DNA from 3 places in the Bradyrhizobium sp. Cp5.3 genome. Region 2 is predicted to be linked to each of the others. Evidence: predicted binding sites of a transcription regulator. Region 2 holds the regulator's gene; each other region holds the start of a gene.
The links. The regulator HrcA, encoded in region 2, represses chaperone genes, less so after heat shock. The targets are predictions, from matches to a motif close to GTTAGCACTCNCNNNNNGNGAGTGCTAAC.

Region 1 (7,816 bases), on a different contig from region 2:
GCTTGCGGTGAAATGGATTCCGGGCTCGCGCTGCACGCGCCCCGGAATGACAACGGAGAGAAGTGGACGCCCTCCTAACAGTGCCTACGCCTTCAGCTCCACCTTCCGGTCAACCGCACAACTTCGTCTTCTCCAAGATACGACGCACCTCACCCTGCTTGGCACGGCACGGCTCGGCCGCCATGGCCTTCGCCTCACTGTCCCGTCCCTGCGCGTACAGCACCACCGCCATCACGGCCGGCGCCGCGGAGCGCACCGGCCCGCCCGCCACATCTGATGCGGCGAGCGACATGGCGGTTCGCACTTCCGCCTCGGCGGCAGCGAAGCTCTTTTGTCCCATGAGGAAGATCGCATGGAACAGATGAGCCCGCGGGTCTTTCGGGTAGCGGGTGACGAGATCGAAAGACCGGCTGACGCGCTCGTCACCATTCGCCGGCATTTCCGACGCGGGGATATAGTGCGCGGCGTCGGCCATGTAGGACGAATAATGAGCAGCGGCGAAGCCGGCGCAGATCAGAGATCCGACGCATCCTGCGAGCAGCGTCATACTGGCGCTCCGCGGCAGGCTGTCATAGGACCAGAAGACGAGCCACGGCATGATGGCAAGCGCGCCGCCGGCCAGCGCACCACCTGCATGGGCAAAATAGTCAACATTGCCGGAGGCTCCAAAGGCAAGCGGCAGCAGTGCGGGAACACCGAAGAAGAGCGACGTCTTCAGTCTCGACATTGTTTGATCGGCGTCCGCTTCGGGATCGAAGCTCGCGACAAACAGCGCGGCGATGAGCCCGGTAATGGCGCCGGACGCACCGACGCCTGGCACGCCGGGCGCATTGCCCAGGAGCGAGCCGGCCTCGCCGACCAGCGCACTGGCAACAAAGATCAGCGAAAACCAGCCACGGCCGATCAGAGGCTCCAGCCTGACGCCGACGATGAACAGCGCAATGGCGTTGCCTATGAGGTGCCAATCGCTGCCATGCAGAAGCGGCGCAAGGCCAATCCGCCACCACTCTCCCCTTCCGACAACCAGATCATAGCCGGACGCGCCCTGAGCGATCAGCGAGTGGACATCGAGTGAGCCGTCCGGCGCAATGTCGATGGCCAGACTGCGTTGCAGAGCGAAGATCAGGAGCAGACCGAAAATCAGGCCAATGGTGAGGAAAGGGATATCGGCCAGAAGCTTGTTGTCGCCAAAAAGCGTCCCCTCACTGGACAAGGACCGAGCGCGGTCGCGCACGACCGCTGAAGCAATCGGCGCGGCGACGGGTTGAAACGATGCTCTTGGGGGTGGCGCCACCGCGCCGCGTCGGCCAAAAGTGTTGGTCGCCATGAAAGCATTTCCCGCATTTTCACAGCCTTGAGTTGACGCGAGGGGTATTTTCAACAGGTTAGCGGCCGCCCTGCGCGGCGGCTGAAATCATCCGATAGGTAACTGCCCGGTTTCGCGGATCGGGCGCATTCTAGCGATCGCCTGTACTGCCACATGACCGCAGTATCTGGGATCAGGCCGTGACCGCTGGCAGCCTGATGGGCACCAAGACCGTGCTCAACGAACTGGTCGCCTATGTCGACTTCTCAAAGCTGTCGCCGACGCCGCTGACGACGTGTTTGATGGGGGCGATCGCGCGGGGCTGGCGTAGTCTCTCTCCACCCGTCATTCCGGGTACCGCGAAGCGGCGAGCCCGGAATCCATTTTGCCGCGTGTGATGCGGCCCGATGGATTCTCTGATGCGCAATTGCGCATCAGAGCTCGCGCTACGCGCGCCCCGGAATGACGAGCGGAGAGACGTGTGCGCCCTTCCTGAAGCGGCCTACGCCTTCAACTCCACCGTCTTGAACTCCGCCGGCAGGATCACCTCCAGCAGTTCGACGTCGTCCGAATAGTCGAGGATCATGTGCTTGATCTTCGGCGGCTGGGTCCAGGCGCTGCCTTGCATCATCATGGTCTCGCCCTGCCCGTCCATGTAGGTCTTCACCCAGCCCTTGAGCACATAGACCATCTGGAATTCGACGTCGTGATAGTGAAGCTTCGAGACCTCGGCCGGATTGCACGGCGGCAGCAGGCGAATGACATGCGCTTGCGCGAGACCGTGGGTTGCGGCGGAAATGCCGAGGTCGCGATACTGGGCGTAGGCGCGCAGGCCGTCGGCCTTGAAATCTTCTTCGCGGTGATGGCTGACGGCAATGCGCTGCTTGGGCCGTGCAGGTTTCCTGGCAGTTGACTTGGCCGCTGTCGTGCGGGCCTTCGCCTTCACCGTCTTGCGTGCGGTGGACCGCGCCGCGGTCTTGTTGCCGCTCCACTTCTTCCGAACCGCGGACTGCGCGGCGCTGCGCGATGCCGGCTTCTTGGACTTGGCCATGGCTGCCTCCCGTTGTTGTTATAGACAAGAGGCTAGCACAGAAATGAGAAATCGTAGGGTGGGCAAAGCGGAGCGTGCCCACCATGCAAATGCGATCGTGGAGAGATGGTGGGCACGGCGCGCACGAGCGCGCCTTTGCCCACCCTACCAGTGCTACGGCGCCGCGTCCGGCGTCAATGCAACCTGAACACCCCGTCCACGGCGCGCAGCTCGGCGGGCTTGATCAGCTTGGAGTGCGCTACGGTCACCGAGAATAGCGGGCCGTCGAGCTTCTCCTCCCAGAATGCCAGGAAGTCGGTCAGCGCCGGGAATTTCGGGAAGACATCGTAGTTCTGCCAGACGTAGGTCTGCAGCAGCGAGGGGTGATCCGGCATCCGATAGAGAATTTGCGCCGTCGTCAGCCCGTAACCCAGCATCTGTTTCCGGAAGTCCTCGGAAACGCCCCCAACCCGTAAGCCCATGCCAACCTCCTTTGCAGGAGCGCATATTCAGCGGGTGGCTTGATCCGTGCCCCGGGAGCCACCCGGCGGAGATGCGCTCACATGAGAGAAATGTGACGCAAACTGACAATCCATCTCAAGCCCAAAGGTTTAACAAGCTGTTGAAATTCAATGCGTTAGCAGCAGATGCATGCCCGTGCTAATACGGGTTAACGATGGTAAAGAGAAATTGGCAGAGCGCGCTTGGGACTGCTGATTTTTCTGCTACAAGCCCTTGCCCCCGCAAAATTCCTGTCCTATTTCAGCCTCGCTCGTGCTAGCACTCGCGGGCAGCGATTGCTAACACCTGAAAATCTCCAACTCGTGCAACTACTTAGGAGGACTGCATGAAATTCCGTCCGCTTCACGACCGCGTCGTGGTCAAGCGCATCGACGCAGAAGAGAAGACCGCTGGCGGCATCATCATTCCCGACACTGCCAAGGAAAAGCCCTCCCAGGGCGAAGTCGTCGCCGTTGGCCCCGGTGGCCGCGACGAGGCTGGCAAGCTGATCCCGATCGACCTGAAGGTCGGCGACCGCGTGCTGTTCGGCAAGTGGTCCGGCACCGAAGTCAAGATCGACGGCCAGGACCTGCTGATCATGAAGGAGAGCGACGTGATGGGCGTTCTCGAAGTCAGCGATTCCAAGAAGAAGGCGGCCTAACAGCCCCCCTCTCCCTCAAGTCAAACACCTCAAGGAAAAATCCAGATGGCAGCCAAAGAAGTCAAATTCTCGGTTGAAGCCCGCGACAAGATGCTGCGCGGCGTCGATATCCTCGCCAATGCGGTGAAGGTCACCCTCGGCCCGAAGGGCCGCAACGTCGTGCTCGACAAGTCGTTCGGCGCTCCGCGCATCACCAAGGACGGCGTCACCGTCGCCAAGGAGATCGAGCTCGAGGACAAGTTCGAGAACATGGGCGCGCAGATGGTGCGCGAAGTCGCCTCCAAGTCCGCTGACGCGGCCGGCGACGGCACCACCACCGCGACCGTGCTCGCGGCTGCGATCGTGAAGGAAGGCGCCAAGTCGGTCGCCGCCGGCATGAACCCGATGGACCTGAAGCGCGGTATCGACCTCGCGGTCGAAGCCGTCGTGGCCGACCTCGAGAAGAACTCGAAGAAGGTCACCTCGAACGACGAGATCGCCCAGGTCGGCACCATCTCCGCCAACGGCGACGCGGAGATCGGCAAGTTCCTCTCCGACGCCATGAAGAAGGTCGGCAACGAGGGTGTCATCACCGTCGAGGAAGCCAAGTCGCTCGAGACCGAGCTCGACGTCGTCGAGGGCATGCAGTTCGACCGTGGCTACATCTCGCCCTACTTCGTCACCAACGCCGACAAGATGCGCGTTGAGATGGACGACGCCTACATCCTCATCAACGAGAAGAAGCTCTCCTCGCTGAACGAGCTGCTCCCGCTGCTCGAGGCCGTGGTGCAGACCGGCAAGCCGCTGGTCATCGTCGCCGAGGACGTCGAAGGTGAAGCTCTCGCCACCCTCGTCGTGAACCGCCTCCGTGGCGGCCTGAAGGTCGCGGCCGTCAAGGCTCCGGGCTTCGGCGATCGCCGCAAGGCCATGCTGCAGGACATCGCGATCCTGACCGGCGGCCAGGCGATCTCGGAAGATCTCGGCATCAAGCTCGAGAACGTCACGCTCAACATGCTCGGTCGCGCCAAGAAGGTGATGATCGACAAGGAGAACACCACGATCGTCAACGGCGCCGGCAAGAAGGCCGACATCGAGGCGCGCGTGGCCCAGATCAAGGCGCAGATCGAGGAGACCACCTCGGACTACGACCGTGAGAAGCTCCAGGAGCGTCTCGCCAAGCTCGCGGGCGGCGTCGCGGTGATCCGCGTCGGCGGCGCGACCGAGGTCGAGGTGAAGGAGCGCAAGGATCGCGTTGATGACGCGATGCATGCGACCCGCGCGGCTGTCGAGGAAGGCATCGTCCCGGGCGGCGGCGTCGCCCTGCTCCGTGCTTCCGAGCAGCTCAAGGGCCTGCGCACCAAGAACGACGACCAGAAGACCGGCGTCGAGATCGTGCGCAAGGCGCTGTCCGCGCCGGCCCGCCAGATCGCGATCAACGCCGGCGAAGACGGCTCGGTGATCGTCGGCAAGATCCTGGAGAACAAGACCTACAATTACGGCTTCGACTCCCAGACCGGCGAATACGTCAACCTGGTCAGCAAGGGCATCATCGACCCGACCAAGGTCGTGCGCACCGCGATCCAGAACGCAGCCTCGGTTGCGGCTCTCCTGATCACCACCGAAGCCATGGTCGCCGAGCTGCCCAAGAAGGGCGGCGCCGGTCCGGCGATGCCCCCGGGTGGCGGCATGGGCGGCATGGACTTCTAATCCAGCCGTTCTGGCGAACGACAAGAATGCGAAACCCCGGCAGCGATGCCGGGGTTTTTGTTGCTTGATGATACACGCAGAGGTCGTATCATGCTTCGTCATTCCGGGGCGGCGCGAAGCGCCGAGCCCGGAATCCATTTCACAGCTCGCCCATGGCCTATTACGTCTACCTCCTCGCCAGCAAGAAATACGGCACGCTCTATCTCGGCGTGACGAACGACATCGTCCGCCGGATTCATGAGCATAAGAGCAAAGTTGTCGCTGGTTTCAGCAAACGATACGCAGTCGACAGGCTGGTATGGTTCGAGATCTACGACGATCCCGTCACCGCCATAGAGCGTGAGAAGGAATTGAAGAAGTGGCGGAGGGAATGGAAGATCCGGCTCATTGAAGAACGGAATCCCCAGTGGATCGACTTGTATCCGCAAATTGCGAGCTGAGCTTGTGGGGCAATGGATTCCGGGCTCGGCGCTTCGCGCCGCCCCGGAATGACGGGATGAGACATCGCCCCCTCATTGCACCTTCCCCAGCCGCTCGAACCGCGGCTCGCCGTCGGCGTTGAGCGACCAGAAGATCCGTGTCACCCGGCCGACGAGATTGTCCATCGGCACAAAGCCCATCGCCTTCATCGCGCGGCTGTCGCTCGAGTTGTCGCGGTTGTCGCCGAGCACGAAGAGATGGCCTGGCGGCACCGTGTAGACGTTGGTGTTGTCGTAGAAACCGTTGTCGATGCAGTCGTAGGTCACGTAGCTCGTGCCGTTCGGCAGCGTCTCGCGCCAGCGCTTGACCTTCGCGCCGGCATCGCCCCCGCAGACGGAGCCGCCGGGCGTGTCCTTGAGCGGGACACGGGTCACCGCGCGGTCGTTGAGGATGAGCTGCCCCAGCTGCATCTGGATGCGGTCGCCGGGAAGCCCGACCACGCGCTTGATGTAATCGACCGAGGTATCCTTCGGCGAGCGAAACACGACGAGGTCGCCGTACCCGGGCTCGGCGACAAACACGCGGACCGAGAGCCACGACGGCGAATAGGGAAACGAATAGCGGCTGTAGCCATAGGCATATTTTGCGGCGAACACGTAATCGCCGACGACCAGCGTCGGAGCCATCGAGCTGGAAGGTATGTTGAACGGTTGGAACAGAAAGAAGCGGATCAAGAACGGCGGCGACCACAGCAGCGGGATCAGCAGGATCAGGATGACGATCGCCTTCCATTCCCTGGACTGCGCCGACGGCCGGATGGTTTCCTGAAGCGTGGTCATGCACCTGCCCGATCGAGATTGTGGTGACCGCGAGATTACGCAACCTAGGGACGCGCGCAATCCCTGCAATCCCCAGCTTGGTCGCACGGCGCCTTACCTGCGTTCAACGCGGGTGCGCGAGGTCCCTGAAACAGAGTCGCAGCCACTCGATGGTCAAACGCGTCGCCGGATCGCGCCTCAGATGGTTCTGCACCAGCAGCCAGACGTCGCGACGCTTGCCGAGGAGCGTTGCGCGCAGGCTGCGATCGGCCAGCAGCGTCGCGCAATTGTGCTCCGGCAAGACACCGACGGCGCGATGCGACCTGATCAACGTCTGGATGACGCGGACATTGTCGGTGATGCAGCGCGCAGCACCGAGGCGCCTTGCACGCAAGTACTGCGACTCCGGAATTGCATCGAGCTCGTCCGGATAGGCACAGACCACCGGCGCGGCATCGACTGCCTCCGCCGGCTCGAAGAAATACAGCTTCACCTCGGCAAGCTTGGAGATGGTGAAGTCGCCCTTCTCCGGCTTGCGCAGCCGGATGGCGAGATCGGCCTGCCAGCGCGAGAACTTGACGTTCTCGCTCGAGGTGAGGAATTGCAGGGTCAGGCCCGGGTTCTCGCGCAAGAATGGCTCGGCGCGCGGCGCGAGCAGCTCCTCCGCGACCGAATTGGTGGAGGCGATGCGCAGCCGCCCGACCGGGCCCGGCTCGCTTTCCCTGATCCGCCCGATCTCGGCGACGTGTCCGGCAATCGCACCGATATGCGCGAGCACCTTCTCGCAATGCCCTGTCGGCCGGCGCACGCCGTCCACGGCCTCGAACAGCGGCACGCCAAGGTCGCGCTGGATGCGGGCAAGACGCCGCCCGACCGTGGTCTCGTCGATGCGCAGCCGCGCGCTGGCACCGGCATAGGTGCCCTCGTCCCGCACGGCCGCGATGATGCGCAGGTCGTCCCAGTTCATCCGCATCGGTTAGCATACCGGCTGCCCTGCCTGCAAATATGCAGCCACCTGCTGCAATAGTCCTGCACGAATGCTGGCCGCGGCCGCGCTAGCCTGCGGCGGTCCGACTTCATGGAAAGGCTCTCATGACCTCCCCAAAGACCCTGCTTGAACTCGCCGGCGCCGACCTGAACCCGCCGCAGCTCAGCGAAGCCTGTCTCGTCCTGATCGACATCCAGAACGAATACCGTGCCGGCCCGCTCGCGCTGCCCGGCGCCGAGGCCGCGATCGCGAGCGCGGCTCGCCTGCTCGCACGCGCTCGGCAGAGCGGCGCCGCGATCTTCCACATCGCGCACAACGGCCGCGCCGGAAGCCTGTTCGACCGCGAGGCCGAGCGCGGGGCGATCGTGGAGAGCCTGTCTCCGCTTGCGAGGGAGCCGGTGATCGA
Region 2 (7,816 bases):
TGGTCGGGATCGTGGTGTTGCGGTCGATGATGCGGGTGAACACGCCGCCCAGCGTCTCGATGCCCAGCGACAGCGGGGTCACGTCGAGCAGCAGCACGTCCTTGACGTCGCCCTGGAGCACGCCGGCCTGGATCGCGGCACCGATCGCCACGACTTCGTCCGGGTTCACGCCCTTGTGCGGCTCCTTGCCGAACAGCTGCTTCACGACTTCCTGGACCTTCGGCATGCGCGACATGCCGCCGACCAGAACCACTTCGCCGATCTCACCGGCGGTGACGCCGGCATCCTTCAGCGCCTTGCGGCAGGGCTCGACCGTCTTCTGGATGAGATCGTCGACCAGCGCCTCGAACTTGGCGCGGGTGAGCTTCATCGTCAGATGCTTCGGGCCGGTCTGGTCCGCGGTGATGAAGGGCAGGTTGATTTCGGTCTGCGTCGTCGACGACAGCTCGATCTTGGCCTTTTCAGCGGCCTCCTTCAGGCGCTGCAGCGCGAGCTTGTCGTTGCGCAGGTTGATGCCCTGTTCCTTCTGGAACTCGTCGGCGAGATAGCCGACCAGGCGCATGTCGAAATCTTCGCCGCCGAGGAAGGTGTCGCCGTTGGTCGACTTCACCTCGAACACGCCGTCGCCGATTTCGAGAATGGAGATATCGAACGTACCGCCGCCGAGGTCGTACACGGCGATCGTGCCGGCCTTGGTCTTGTCCAGGCCGTAGGCGAGCGCGGCCGCGGTCGGCTCGTTGATGATGCGCAGCACTTCAAGGCCCGCGATCTTGCCGGCGTCCTTGGTCGCCTGGCGCTGGGCGTCGTTGAAGTAGGCGGGAACGGTGATGACGGCCTGATCGACCTTCTGGCCGAGATGGGCTTCCGCGGTCTCCTTCATCTTCTGCAAGATGAACGCCGAGACCTGCGAGGGCGAATAGGTCTGGCCGTCGGCCTCGACCCAGGCGTCGCCGTTGGAAGCCTTCACGATCTTGTACGGAACGAGCTTCTTGTCCTTCTCGACCATCGGGTCGTCGTAGCGGCGGCCAATGAGGCGCTTCACTGCGAAGAAGGTGCGCTCGGGATTGGTGACGGCCTGGCGCTTGGCGGGTTGGCCGACGAGGCGCTCGCCATCATCCGTGACGGCGACGATCGAAGGCGTCGTGCGCATGCCTTCGGAATTCTCGATGACTTTGGCGTTCTTGCCATCCATTACGGCGACGCACGAGTTCGTGGTGCCGAGGTCGATCCCAATGACCTTTCCCATGGTCCTGATATCCTTCTTTATTGCGGCAGGTTGGTTGGGCCCAGAAGGCACCCGATCCAAAACCCCCTAAGATCAAACATCCGCGATATTGCGATGGTTGAGGCTCATATAGGAGGGGGGGAGGGGGCCGCAAGGACCGAACGCAAGTTTCGGCCGTGAAAACATTGGGTTTTGGAAGATCATATCCGGGTGCCGCCGGCCTTGCGGGTGAGGAAATATTAACAGGTCCCTGCCCTCGCCAGAGCCGTCGCCGCAGGCCGCCCGGCCCTGTTGCGGCAAGACCAAACCCGCTAAAAGGCGGGCCGTCGGGTCGCCTCGCAAGCGGGGCTGCCTCACGCGACAAAGAGGCCCGATGGCCCACCATCGAACGGCCTCAATGTGAACCAAGTAGAGTGCCCATGAAGCTCATCCGCCCCCTCGCCGCGCTCGCGCTCCTCGTTGCTTCCGCGCTTCCGGCCGCCTCCGCCGATGCCGTGTTTCCGCCTGGCTTGCGCCTCGGCATGGTGCCGCTCATCGGCCTCAACAAGGCCAAGACCTTTCCGGGCTTCGAGAACGAGGACGGCAGCGTCAAGGTGCTGGTCACCGAGCTGCCGCCGGCGGCTTATGGCGAGGTCGCGAGCGCCTTCAACGCCAATCCTGCGGGCACCGGCGTCAAGCAGGACAAGATCGAGACGCCCGCGGGCCTTGCCTATTTCACCACGGAGAGCGGCAAGGCCGGCGATACTCCGGTGAAACGCTACTCGATGATCGTGCCGGGCGCCGGCTTCTCCGGCTATGTCGCCGTGCAGATCCCCGAGAACGCCACCAAGATCTACACCGACGAGGCGGTGCGGCAGATGTTTGCGAGCACCGTCACCCGCAGGGAGGTCTCGGTCGACGAGCAGATCGCGCTGATGCCGTTCAAGATCACCGATCTCGCCGAGTTCAAGAATGTCCGCACGCTGGCGCCCGGCATCAGCATCATCCTCGCCGATGGCGACGAGAGCTCGGGCTTCGAGCCCAAGCCATACATGATCCTCGGCTTGATCGGTGCGACGCCGCAGCAGGCCGACGACCGCGCCCGCTTTGCCCAGGAAGCGGCGCTCCAGATCCCCGGCATGCGCGAATCGCGCGTCACCATGTCCGAGCCGATCCGCATCAACGGCCAGCAGGGCTATGAGACCCGGATCGACGGCGTCAGCGGCAAGGACAAGACCCCGGTGACGGTGGTGCAGTGGATCCGCTTCGGCGGCAGCACCTCGCTGCGCATCATCGCCAGCGCCCCGCGCGACCAGTGGTCGAACGCCTTCACCCGCTTCCGCGCCGTGCGCGACGGCATCCAGCCGAAGGGCTAGCCCAAGCGCTGGACAGAACCGGCTGCATTTTCGGGCTTCTGTTCGTACACCAGCGGAACTACGCTCCTCCCTCGTTGGGTTCATCCTGGAGGGAGGCGAACGATGCTGGATCGGCGACAAGTCTTGGCGGCGCTTGGGACGACGGCGCTTGCGACCCTTGCGTCAAATCCGGTCCTCGCGGCGGCATCGATCAAGCCGGATGATGCATCCGCGCTGCTCGTGATCGACGTACAGAATTGCTTCCTGCCCGGCGGCAGCCTCGCCGTGAAGGAAGGCGAGCAGGTGGTGCCCGTGATCAACCGGATCGCGAAAGCGTTTGCGAACGTGGTGATGACGCAGGACTGGCACACGCAAGGCCACGTTTCCTTCGCCTCGGTGCACTCCGGCAAGAAGCCGTTCGAGACCATCGATCTGCCTTACGGCAAGCAGGTGCTGTGGCCGGATCATTGCGTGCAGGGCACCGACGGCGCCGCGCTGTCGAAGGACCTCTCGATCCCGCAAGCCGAGCTGATCATCCGCAAGGGCTTTCACAAGGACGTCGACAGCTACTCGGCGTTCCTCGAAGCCGACGGCAAGACCTCGACCGGGCTCGCCGGCTACCTCAAGGGGCGCAAGATCAAGCGCGTCTTCGTCGCGGGGCTGGCGACAGATTTCTGCGTCGCCTGGACCGCACTCGACGCGCGCAAGGCGGGTTTCGAGGTCTATGTCGTGGAGGACGCCTGCCGCGGTATCGACACGCAGGGCTCGCTGGCCAAGGCCTGGGCCGATATGGCCAAGGCCGGCGTGAAGCGGATTCAGTCGGGTGATATCGTGGTGAGCGCTTAGGAAGGCCTGTCAGACCTTCATGGTGAGGAAGCGCGTCAGCGCCGTCTCGAACCACGAAGGCCGAGCTCGCGCGTCAGCGCGAGCCCGGAATGACGAGAAAACCCCACAAGCTGCTCGGCATGAGGGTCTGCGCAAGCAGGAATGCGGCAAGCGCGGCTTACGCCGCGCCGTTCGATTCGTTGTTGTTGGCGGCGGCCGCGGCCTTGGCGCCGCCCTTGGCGACACCGACCAGCGCCGGGCGCAGCACGCGCTCGCCGATCGTGTAGCCGGCCTGCACGACCTGCACCACGGTGCCTGACGGCACCGACGAATCAGGCACCTCGAACATCGCCTGCTGGAAATTGGGGTCGAACTTCTGGCCCTGCGGGTCGAACTTCTTCACGCCGTGCTTTTCCAGCGCATTGAGCAGCGAGCGCTCGGTGAGCTCGACACCCTCGATCAGCGATTTCAGGCCGGGGTCGGCATTGGCGCGGTCCTCGGCCGGGACGGCATCGAGCGCGCGCTGGAGATTGTCGGCGATGTCGAGCACATCGCGGGCAAAGCCGGTGATGCCATAGAGACGGGCGTCAGCGACCTCCTTGGTGGTGCGCTTGCGCAGGTTCTCCATCTCCGCCAGCGTCCGCAGCATCCGGTCGCGCGCCTCGGCGGCTTCCTTTTGCAGCAGCTCGACCGAACCAGGCTCGGGATCGTCGGGCATCACATAGGGCTTCGACACCACGGGCTCGCCGGTCGGCGCGGCCGTGTCTTCGGGTTGCCGGTTTTGATCGGTCATCGGCTGCTGTCTCGAACTCGTCTCAAGGGATTGTTGGCTGGGATATCGTGCCTAAAGCTACGAAAATCAAGCGCCCGTGATCGGCCTAAACTGCCGGTCAGCCCCCCAGGAGGCGGCTGACGATGCGGGCGGCATAGTCCACGGTCGGGATCACCCGGGCATAGTTCAGCCGCGTCGGCCCGATCACGCCCAAAACACCGACGATATGGCCGGCGGCATCCCGGTAGGGCGAGATGATGGTGGAGGAGCCGGACAGCGAGAACAGCTTGTTCTCGCTGCCGATGAAGATTCGCACGCCCTCGGCGGTCTCGGCACGGCCCAAAAGGTCAATCACGCCGCGTTTGGTCTCGAGATCGTCGAACAGGAGGCGCACGCGTTCGAGATCCTCCAGCGCATGCAGGTCCTCGAGCAGATTGGCGTGGCCGCGGACAATGAGCTGGCGGTCCTCGTTCTCGCCGCCGGACCAGCTCGCGATTCCGGCCGAGATCACCTTCTGCGTCAGTTGATCGAGCTCGGCGCGGGCCCGTCCCAACGCGGTTTCGAGCTCGAGTCGTGCTTCGGCCAGCGTCCGGCCCCGAATCCGCGCATTGAGGAAGTTGCTGGCTTCCGTCAGCGCCGAGGAGGGAACTCCGGGCGGCAGCGACAGCACGCGGTTTTCGACCTGGCCGTCCTCACCGACCAGGATGACCAGCGCCCGCTCCGGTTCCAGGCGGACGAATTCGATATGCTTCAGCCGCGCATTGGATTTTGGCGTCATCACGACCGCGGCGGCCCGGGTGAGGCCCGACAGCCGCGTCAGCGCCTGGTCCAGCGCCGCCTCGACCGACTGGGCCTGGCCGACGGAGGCGAGCTGGCTTTGGATCGATTGGCGTTCGGCCTCGTTGAGCTCGCCGACCTGCATCAGGGCGTCGACGAAGAAGCGCAGGCCGAGTTCGGTCGGCAGCCGGCCAGCGGAGGTATGCGGAGCATAGATCAGGCCGAGCTGCTCGAGATCGGCCATCACGTTGCGCACCGAGGCCGGCGACAGCGGAACCGTGATCAGCCGGGAAATGTTGCGCGAGCCGACCGGCTCACCGGTCGCGAGATAGCTTTCGACAATTTGACGAAAGATGTCGCGGGAACGCTCGTTGAGCTGGGCCAGGCCTGCGTGCGGCGCGATCAGATGGATCGGATCGTGATGGGCCACAGACGTTAACTCCTCTCAGATGCTTGTAATTTGTCCATCCCTGAGGGTTCTGACAAGCGCGGCGTTGGGGCGAAAAAACCTTGCCGCCCACCCTTCCCCCTCCTACAAGCACCGCGAACAGCCTTTTCCCCTGAGTTTTGGAGGATTTCCCATGCGGCCAAGCCGCCGTGCGCCCGACGAGTTGCGCCCCGTGACGCTGGAGCGTGGCGTCGTCAAATATGCGGAAGGCTCCTGCCTCGTGAAATTCGGCGACACCCATGTGCTGGTCACCGCCACGCTGGAGGACCGCCTGCCGCCGTGGCTGAAGGGCCAGGGCCGCGGCTGGGTCACCGCCGAATACGGCATGCTGCCGCGCGCCACGCTGGAGCGCACCCGCCGCGAGGCGTCCGCCGGAAAACAGAGCGGCCGCACCGTCGAGATCCAGCGCCTGATCGGCCGCTCGCTGCGCACCATCATCGACCTCGAAGCGCTCGGCGAACGCCAGATCACGGTCGATTGCGACGTGCTCCAGGCCGACGGCGGCACACGCACCGCCTCGATCACCGGCGCCTGGGTCGCGCTCGCCGATTGCGTCAACTGGATGAAGTCGCGCAACATGATCAAGGCCAACGTGCTGCGCGACAATGTCGCCGCGATCTCCTGCGGCATCTACAACGGCACCCCGGTGCTCGACCTCGATTATGCCGAGGATTCGGAAGCCGAGACCGACGCCAATTTCGTCATGACGGGCGACGGCCGCATCATCGAGGTGCAGGGCACCGCGGAACGCGAACCGTTCACGGAAACCGAGTTCCTGGCGCTGATGGCGCTGGCGCGCAAGGGCGTCGCGCGTCTCGTGGACTTGCAGAAACTGGCCGTGGCGTAGTCAATAGGCCATGCACCGCCGAATCACCGGAAAACTCGTGATCGCGACCCACAATCCCGGCAAGCTCGCCGAGATGCGGGAGCTGCTCGCGCCCCATGGCGTCGCGGCGGTCTCGGCCGGTGACCTTGGCTTGGCCGAGCCCGAAGAGACCGGCAACGATTTCCGCAGCAACGCCGCGATCAAGGCGATCGCGGCGGCAAAGGCGACGAAGCTGCCGGCCTTCGCCGATGATTCCGGCATCGTGGTCGACGCGCTCGACGGCGCTCCCGGCATCTACAGCGCTCGCTGGGCCGGCCCCAACAAGGACTTTGCCGCGGCGATGGCGCAGATCGAGCGCCTGTTGCAGGAGCGCGGCGCCACCACGCCCGACAAGCGCAAGGCCCACTTCGTCTCGGGGCTCTGCGTCGCCTGGCCCGACGATCATCTTGAAGAGGTCGAGGCGCGCGTCGACGGCACGCTGGTGTGGCCGCCGCGCGGCACGGCCGGCTTCGGTTATGATCCGATGTTCCTGCCGGATGGCCACGGTCGCACCTTCGGCGAGATGACCAGCGTCGAGAAGCACGGCCTGCCGCCGATCGGCCTTGGCTTGTCACATCGTGCCCGTGCCTTCGTGAAACTGGCGGAGATCTGCCTTGAGCCGCGCTAAGGAAGCCTTCGGCGTCTACGTGCACTGGCCGTTCTGCCTGTCGAAGTGTCCCTATTGCGATTTCAACAGCCATGTCCGGCACGCCGCGATCGACGAGGCGCGCTTTGCGGCGGCCTTCGCTCGCGAGATCGCAACCACCGCCGAGCGCGCGCCCGGCCGCGAAGTCACCTCGATCTTCCTCGGCGGCGGCACGCCGTCGCTGATGCAGCCCGCGACCGTCGGCGCGGTGCTCGACGCCATCGGCAAGCATTGGACCGTCGCCAAAGATGTCGAAGTCACGCTGGAGGCGAATCCGACCAGCGTCGAAGCCACGCGCTTCGCCGGCTATCGCACCGCCGGCGTCAATCGCGTCTCGCTCGGTGTGCAGGCGCTCGACGATGCCTCGCTGAAGGCGCTGGGCCGCCTGCATAGCGCCCGCGAGGCGCTCGATGCGGTCGCCATCGCGCGCCGCTCGTTCGACCGCTATTCGTTCGACCTGATCTACGCCCGCCCCGACCAGACGCCGGCGATGTGGGCCGACGAGCTCCGCCACGCCATCGATGAAGCGGCCGAGCACCTGTCGCTCTATCAATTGACGATCGAGGAAGGCACGCCGTTCTTCGGCCTGCACCAGGCCGGCAAATTGAAGACGCCGGACGAAGCGGTCGCCCGCGCGCTCTACGACGTGACGCAGGAGACCTGCGACAGGCTCGGCCTGCCTGCCTACGAGATTTCAAATCACGCGCGGCGCGGCGCGGAGTGCCGGCACAATCTCGTCTACTGGCGTGGTGAGGAATATGCCGGCATCGGCCCCGGCGCCCACGGCCGTCTCGACATCGACGGCATCAGGCACGCGACCGCCACCGAGAAGCGCCCCGAAGCCTGGCTGATGCGGGTCGAAGCTTCCGGCCATGGCGTCGTCACCGACGAGCTCCTCAACAGCGAAGAGCGGGCCGACGAATT
Region 3 (7,816 bases), on a different contig from region 2:
CGACCGACATGTTGATGGTCTGCTCGCCGGCGCGGAGCGCGTCGCAGCCGACCGAGAGGCTCGCCAGCGTCACCTCGACGTCCTGGCCCTTCAGGCTCTTCAGGACGTCGGTCGCCGCATCGAGCTTGACCTTGACCGCGATCGCTTCCGGCGAGACCTCGGTGAAATCCTTCGGCTGCGGCGTGATGCCGTCGTCGGAGGTCTGGTTGTCCAGAAATTCCTTCTCGCTGAGGTCGGAATTGTCGGGGGAAGTGACCTCGGTCACGACCTGGCCGATCGAGATCTGGCCGCGGAATTCAAAGGTGTCGCCGGTCGGCTTGCGCAGCAGCTTGACGGTGACCAGCGCCTTCTCGCCGACGCTCTGCGTCGTGCCGGTCAGCGTCTGGCCCGCGACCTGGAGGTTGGCGACGAAGCGGTCCTTGCGGTCGGAATTCTTCGCGACGGGATAGCAGACGTCGAGCACGGCCGCGGTGACCGTCTTGCCCTGCCGCGTCTCCTTGAGGATCACGTCGGCATTACCGTCCATCAGCCCGTCGATCGAGGTGAAATAGCGCGTCTCCACGCCGCCAGGTGCCGTGGCCTTCGGCGACAGCTTCATCTGGGCGGATGCGACTTCAGGCGAAACGGCAAGCAAAGCCGCCAGGAGAACAGTCGGGCAGACCAGAGGCGCGCGCATCGATGAAATCCTCGAGCAATCGAATCGGCGCGCCACCGTAGTGGGTTTTGGCCGTCGGTTGAATTGGAAAGCGAGAGGTATCATCGGCAAAAAAGAAGGCCGCCCGGAGGCGGCCTTCGCACGATCGTAATGGAAGGAACAGGCCTTAGAAGCCGCCCATGCCGCCGCCGGGCGGCATCGCCGGGGGCGCGTCCTTCTTCGGCATTTCGGCGACCATGGCTTCGGTGGTCACCAAGAGGCCTGCCACCGACGAGGCGTCCTGGAGCGCGGTGCGAACCACCTTGGCCGGATCGATGATGCCCTTCTCGACCATGTCGACATAGTCCTCGTTCTGGGCGTCGAAGCCGAAGGTCTCGGACTTGTTCTCCAGGATCTTGCCGACGACGACCGAGCCTTCGAGGCCGGCGTTCTCGGAGATCTGGCGGACCGGAGCTTCCAGCGCCTTCAACACGATGTTGATGCCGGCCTGAACGTCGGCATTGTCGTTGGAGAGGCGGCCGACCGCCTTCTTGGCACGGAGCAGCGCGACGCCGCCGCCGGGGACGATGCCTTCCTGCACCGCGGCGCGGGTGGCGTTGAGCGCGTCCTCGACGCGGTCCTTCTTCTCCTTGACCTCGATCTCGGTCGCGCCGCCGACGCGGATCACCGCGACGCCGCCGGCGAGCTTGGCGAGACGCTCCTGCAGCTTCTCACGGTCGTAGTCCGAGGTGGTCTCCTCGATCTGCGCCTTGATCTGGCCGACGCGGGCCTCGATGTCGGGCTTCTTGCCGGCGCCCTTGACGATCGTGGTGTTCTCCTTGTCGATCACGACCTTGCCGGCGCGGCCGAGCATCTTCACCGTGACGTTCTCGAGCTTCATGCCGAGATCTTCCGAGATGAGCTGGCCGCCGGTGAGGATCGCGATGTCCTCGAGCATGGCCTTGCGGCGATCGCCGAAGCCCGGCGCCTTGACGGCAGCGACCTTGAGGCCACCGCGCAGGCGGTTGACGACCAGCGTCGCCAGCGCCTCACCCTCGACGTCCTCGGCGATGATGACGAGCGGCTTGCCCGACTGCACAACGGCTTCCAGCACCGGCAGCATGGCCTGCAGGCCGGACAGCTTCTTCTCGTGCAGGAGGATGTAGGCGTCCTCGAGTTCGGCGGTCATCTTCTCGGCGTTGGTGACGAAGTAGGGCGACAGATAGCCGCGGTCGAACTTCATGCCCTCGACGATGTCGACTTCGGTGTCGAGCGACTTGTTTTCCTCGACCGTGATGACGCCCTCGTTGCCGACCTTCTGCATCGCCTGGGCGATCATCTTGCCGATGGCGGAATCGCCGTTGGCCGAGATGGTGCCGACCTGGGCGACCTCGGAGGAGGAGGCGACCGGCTTGGCGCGCTTCTCGATGTCCTTGATCACGGCCGCCACCGCGGTGTCGATGCCGCGCTTGAGGTCCATCGGGTTCATGCCGGCGGCAACCGCCTTGGCGCCTTCGCGCACGATGGCCTGGGCCAGCACGGTCGCGGTGGTGGTACCGTCGCCGGCGAGGTCGTTGGTCTTGGAAGCGACCTCGCGCACCATCTGGGCGCCCATGTTCTCGAACTTGTCCTCGAGCTCGATCTCCTTGGCGACGGTGACGCCGTCCTTGGTGATGCGGGGCGCGCCGAACGACTTCTCGATGACGACGTTGCGGCCCTTCGGGCCGAGCGTCACCTTGACGGCGTTGGCGAGAACGTCGACGCCGCGCAGCATGCGTTCGCGCGCGTCTCCGGAAAATTTGACGTCTTTGGCAGCCATTTTCTAACTCCTGAAAAACTTGGATCGATGGGGCGCCGCATTTTCCCTCGTCATTGCCGGGCCTGGCCGGCAATTCATCATCATACGAAGAACGATGGATGCCCGGGTTGGGCCCGGGCATGACGATGGAGCATTCAGCGGCGGTTCAGGCTGATGGCCTTAGGCCAGCACGCCCATGATGTCCGACTCCTTCATGATCAGGAGCTCTTCGTTGTCGATCTTGACTTCGGTGCCCGACCACTTGCCGAACAGCACGCGGTCGCCGACCTTGAGGTCGATCGGGATCAGCTTGCCGGTCTCGTCGCGGCCGCCCGGGCCGACGGCGACGACTTCACCCTGGGACGGCTTTTCCTTGGCAGTGTCCGGAATGATGATGCCGCCCTTGGTCTTTTCCTCGGCGTCGATACGTTTGACCACGACACGGTCATGCAGCGGACGAAATTTGGACTTAGCCATGACGTTTCCCTTTGGAGGCTCGCTTGTCGAAAACAGCGGAAGTGGGTGAGGGCGGAGCTTCCATCCAACCTCTCCGAGGGTCGAATGGCGCGCTTAGCAATCGGTCTTTCCGAGTGCTAATAGTGCGCCCGGAAATATGGCTTGGCCGCGATCCTGTCAAGCAAAGGTGGTTAAGCGATTGGTGAGGCGGATATAGGATGGTGTTTTCGGAAACTCGTTCGTGGTGTTGGCGTATAAAAGGACGTCATTGCCCCGGCAGCGGTTTTGCGCTTGGCTGCGGGAGGGGTGTGGCCAAGGTCTTGTTCGGGGGAATGCCATGATCAGTTCAGCTCAGGCGCGGACGGCTGCCAATCTGGCCGCCGCCTCATTGTTGGCGCTGCTGCTTGGCGCCTGCGGCGGCGGTATGAGCCTGCCGTCCTTCTCCTCGTCCCAGCCGGCACCCGAGGCCGAGCCCGGCACCGGGCCGGAAATGCCGGCGAGCATCCGCTCCGACGAGATCGTCGGCCGCTGGGGCCTCGCCTCGTTCCAGAACCCGGCCGATCGTGCCCGCACCGAAGCTGCCGCGCGTGCGCAGTGCAAGAATCCTTATGTGATCGGCGCCGGTTCCTCCGGCGGCGTGATCATGCATCTGGCCGACCAGGCGACCCCGCAGGAACTGCGGCTCAAGGGCTCGCCGAGCGGCAAGAATTATATCGGACCGTCCGGTCCGACCCCCGGCGAGCAGGATCGCGAGATCGTCTCCTTCGACGGCCGCGTCCTGATCACCCGCTTCATCGACAAGGACGCCGCCACCCGTTACGGCAACATGGTCTACGTCCGCTGCGCGCCGAAGGCGTAGTCGAGGTGGCGGCCTGACCACTCGTCATTGCGAGGTTCGCTCGCAACGACAAAAAAACGCCGGCGAGAGCCGGCGTTTTGTATTTTCGCTATCTCCGTCCGCTCAGTCGAACAGCGCGTCGATGTCGTCCTGCGAGGCATGGCCGACGTCGCCGGTGAGTTTCGGACCGTTGAGCAGCTTGGCGTCCTCGTCGCGGGTGTCGATGATCGGCGGCGCATGCGCCTTGATCGCGTCGACGCCGCCCCAGATGTCCATCATCGCATTGATGTGCTGCTCGATGAACTTCATCGTGGTCATGACCTTGTTGATGCGCTGGCCGGTCAGGTCCTGGAAGTTGCAGGCCTCGAAGATCGAGATGACGCGTTCCTGGATATCGTCGGCGAGCCGCTTCTGCTGGTCGATCGAGTCCACCTTGGACAGCGCGGATGCGGCCTGGTCGATCGATTCGGCGGCTTCGAGGATCTGCTGGGTCGCCTGCTCGGTGCCGCCGACGACCGCGCCGAGCTCGCCATTGACCTTGGCCATCTCCTCGCCGTTGAAGCTCTTGCCATGCAGCACCGCGATCTCGCGCTTGGTGCGGCTGATGGCGTCGTGAATGAGGTCGAGCTCGACCTTGAGCTTCTCGCACTGCTCGATCTGGGCGCGATAGGTTTCCAGCATCACGCGCGCATCGGCAACTTCCTGCGCCATGACGGTTTCGCTCGGCGGCAGCGCGGCGTGGGCTGCGTGACTGCTGCGGGCCATCTGTGCACGGATCGCGCGCAGCTCGGCCATGATCTCGCTATGCATCGGAAGAGCCTCGTCGATTACTTCAGGAATTGGCATCTCGCCGACGACAGCTTCCTCGACGCGAAAACGTTTGCGGTGAACAGCCATTAGGATACTCCCCCCACCTCACTCACGCGTCTTTGTAGGCAGAAGCGATTTAACACGAAGTTCACAGCGGGAACTGTGATGCGGCCGCGGGCGACGGCGCGCAAAGGAGCGATTAACCATGCGAATTCGCCGTTCACCGAAAATAAACGCTGATCGCCAAATTGCACCCGTGCTGACAGCGTGGTGAATCGAAACGCCTGATACGTTTACCAAACCGATTTGCTTTTGATCTCTATTGACCACGTCGGGAAGCGCGGATCAGCCAGGCGCTCTCCACGACGAATGCGATCTAGACGAAACAGTACAGAGTACGTCGATGTTCAAGAGAATGTCTGTCGCGCTGCTCGGCAGCGCTTGCACCTTCATGGCCGGCGCTGACAGCGCGAGCGCCTTCGACAATACCGTGCCGAACGATCCGCCCGCGGTGCTCTACGCGCCGCAGGTCCCGCCGGCACCGGTGCGCGTCGCCTCCAACTCGAACATGAATTCGAACATGGGCGGCGGCTTCATCGAGTTCTTGTTCGGCGATGCCCCCGGGCGCGGCCGGACCTATTATCCGCAGCAACAGCAGCCGATGTATCAGCAGCAGCCGGCCTATTACGACCAGCGCCGTATGCCGCCGATGGGCGGTGACCCGCAGATGCAGGGCGCGGTTCAACAGGAGGGGATCGACCCGCGGCAGCGTCCGTTCGATCCGAAATTCGAGAAACAACTCGTTGACTATAGCGGCAGGGAAACTGCCGGCACCATCGTGGTCGATTCTTCGAACAAGTTCCTCTATCTCGTCGAAGGCAACGGCAGGGCGCTGCGCTACGGCATCGGCGTCGGACGCGAGGGCTTTACCTGGACCGGCGTGAAGTCGATCACGGCCAAGCGCGAATGGCCGGACTGGACACCGCCGGCCGAGATGATCGCCCGCCGTCCCGACCTGCCGCGGCACATGGAGGGCGGTCCTGAAAACCCGCTCGGCGCGCGCGCGATGTATCTGGGCTCGACGCTCTACCGCATCCACGGCTCCAACGAGCCCTGGACCATCGGCACCAACGTCTCCTCGGGCTGCATCCGCATGCGCAACGAGGACGTCATCGACCTCTATGGCCGCGTCAATGTCGGCACCAAGGTCGTGGTGATGTGAGGCCAAGCGCTCGCTCCTTACCCTCTCCCCTTGTAAGGGGAGAAGGGAAGAGTTCTGGGCATTAAACGAGAACGGCCGCCTTATCGGCGGCCGTTTTGTTTGACGTAGGAAGAGTAGCATTACGCGTAATCGCTGCCGCCATCGTCGTCGCCGCCGAAATCGCTGTCGTCGGCCATGTCCGTGTTGTCGTCGTCGTGATCGTCGTCGTAGTTCTGATCGTTGTCATTGCGATCGTTGTTCGACGCCTGGTCGACGAAGCCCTGTCGGGAATCGTCGCTGCGGTTCGAGCCGATATCGTTGAGGCCGGCATCGCGCGCGAGCGAGCCGCCGGACTGGTCGCTGCCGCCCCACGGGCTGCCGCCGCCGCGGTCCCCGGCGATGCTGGTATCGCCAAAGGCCTGCTGATGCGGTCCGCCCATCATGTTGCGGATGCTTGAGAGCAGCAGCGAGCCGCCGACGACGCCTGCGGCCGCGGCCGCGGCCGTGCCGAGGAAGGAGCCGCCGCCACCGCCGACCGGCGGGGCGCCATAGCCCTGGCCCTGACCATAAGCCTGTCCGTAGGGCGGCTGGCCGTAACCCGGCTGCGTTTGCTGCATCGCCTGGCCGGTGTTCCACACCGGCCGCGAGTCACGCGGCGGCACGTTCGGAACCGAGCCGCGCGAGGGGCTCGCGCCGAACAGCGACTCGCGCATGGAGTCCAGGAAGCCGCCGGACTGCGCCTGCTCCGGCGCGTGGGCCGCCTCCAGCTCCTGGATGCGGGCATGGGCGCGCTTCAGCGCCTCGTCCTGCAACAGCACGGTCTGCACCAGCGCATAGATCGCGCCGGGCGCCTTGCGCAGGCCATCGGAGATCGCGGCGATCGCATCGGGATCGCGCGGTGCATTCTCGAGTTTCGAAAGCCGATCGAAAAGCTCGTCGACGAGCTGGCGTTCCTGCGGCGTCATGGTCAGTCTCCCTCGCGCGAAACATGCGCGTCGAAGATGTAGGGTTCCAATGTGGCCCCAACAGTGGCCTGCGGATTAAATTTCCGTATGCGACAAGCTGCCCGGCAGCCTGCCTTCGGCCGTTTCACGCCAATGTCACGTTGCTTGACCCAAGCAGGCGCGGGAACGCGTCGCTGGCGAGATAGGCATGCTCGCGCTCGCGCACATCCGTCATCGGGTCAAGGCTGGTGAGGACATCGTCGACGAAGCCGGGGTGGCACATGATGAGGCCGCCATCCGGCAGGCCCTGGATGAATTGCTGCATCAGCGCGGCGAAATCGGCGGCCCGCGTGAAGTCATAGGCGCCGGCGAAGCCGGGATTGAAGCCGAGGCCGGCACGGCGGGCGCGCTGGCGGAATTGCGCGCTGAGGACATCGAGCACCAGCGCCTTGGGCGAAGCCAGCCGTTGCGCCAGCGGCAGGTCGCGGCCGCCCTGGCGCACCCACGCCTTTGGCGCGACCTCGCTGACCGCATCGACAAAGCCGTCGCGCACCTGCGGAAAGAGCTGCACATGCTGATGGCCGTCGACAAAATCCGGCGCGCGGCCGAAGGCTTCCGCGAAGGCCGCGAGCTGCGCCTTCACCTCATTGCGAAAGAATTCGCGGTCGAGCCGCCGGGCAAGGCCTGCGCGCAGCAGTTTCGGAAAGCCTAGGAACATGTCGCCGTCGAGCGGACGGAAATGCATGGTGAGCGGCCGGAACGGCGCCGACAGCGTCACGTGCAATCCGATCGCGCAACGCGGGCTGTTCTTGGCTGCGGCGTTCAGCGCGTCGATCTCGCCGTGGTCGATCGCGGGACCGACCATCATCACCGAAGTGGCGTTGAGGCGGCCGCGTTCGATCAAATCGCGGATGGCGCGGTTGACGCCGGGGCTGATGCCATAGTCGTCGGCGCAGAGCCAGATCCGCCGCGGCGTCGCGGCCTCGCTCATTCGGCCGCCGTCCTCTTCGAGGCGTCGTCGGCCGTGTCGGCCTCGAAGCGCTTCTCGCTGTGCTCGGCAACGAAGTAGATCGGGCGCGCCTTCAGCTCGGACAGGATCTTGCCGATATATTCGCCGACAATGCCGATCATGATG

Region 1: K289_RS0116185 (co-chaperone GroES) is a predicted target of HrcA. The motif match lies at 3,113-3,141, and genes of this name have one in related genera.
Region 3: groES (co-chaperone GroES) is a predicted target of HrcA. The motif match lies at 3,002-3,030, and genes of this name have one in related genera.

The regions. Positions count from the first base shown of each region.
Region 1 is NZ_AUFA01000010.1:81,752-89,567, forward strand. It holds gene K289_RS0116170 (rhomboid family intramembrane serine protease) at 110-1,327, opposite strand; partial or broken gene K289_RS53080 (nucleoside transporter C-terminal domain-containing protein) at 1,495-1,596, shown strand; gene K289_RS0116175 (cupin domain-containing protein) at 1,809-2,357, opposite strand; gene K289_RS0116180 (usg protein) at 2,531-2,818, opposite strand; gene K289_RS0116185 (co-chaperone GroES) at 3,184-3,498, shown strand; gene groL (chaperonin GroEL) at 3,544-5,184, shown strand; gene K289_RS0116195 (GIY-YIG nuclease family protein) at 5,337-5,624, shown strand; gene lepB (signal peptidase I) at 5,697-6,443, opposite strand; gene K289_RS0116205 (LysR family transcriptional regulator) at 6,547-7,389, opposite strand; gene K289_RS0116210 (cysteine hydrolase family protein) at 7,515-7,816, shown strand, end outside.
Region 2 is NZ_AUFA01000020.1:114,784-122,599, reverse strand. It holds gene dnaK (molecular chaperone DnaK) at 1-1,246, opposite strand, end outside; gene K289_RS0125110 (hypothetical protein) at 1,645-2,580, shown strand; gene pncA (bifunctional nicotinamidase/pyrazinamidase) at 2,683-3,405, shown strand; gene grpE (nucleotide exchange factor GrpE) at 3,563-4,177, opposite strand; gene hrcA (heat-inducible transcriptional repressor HrcA) at 4,275-5,363, opposite strand; gene rph (ribonuclease PH) at 5,515-6,228, shown strand; gene rdgB (RdgB/HAM1 family non-canonical purine NTP pyrophosphatase) at 6,239-6,874, shown strand; gene hemW (radical SAM family heme chaperone HemW) at 6,861-7,816, shown strand, end outside.
Region 3 is NZ_AUFA01000008.1:211,337-219,152, reverse strand. It holds gene K289_RS0113275 (hypothetical protein) at 1-676, opposite strand, end outside; gene groL (chaperonin GroEL) at 822-2,453, opposite strand; gene groES (co-chaperone GroES) at 2,613-2,909, opposite strand; gene K289_RS0113260 (hypothetical protein) at 3,226-3,747, shown strand; gene K289_RS0113255 (protein phosphatase CheZ) at 3,850-4,623, opposite strand; gene K289_RS0113250 (L,D-transpeptidase) at 4,940-5,758, shown strand; gene K289_RS0113245 (DUF2076 domain-containing protein) at 5,878-6,702, opposite strand; gene K289_RS0113240 (ChbG/HpnK family deacetylase) at 6,827-7,672, opposite strand; gene K289_RS0113235 (glycosyltransferase family 2 protein) at 7,669-7,816, opposite strand, start outside.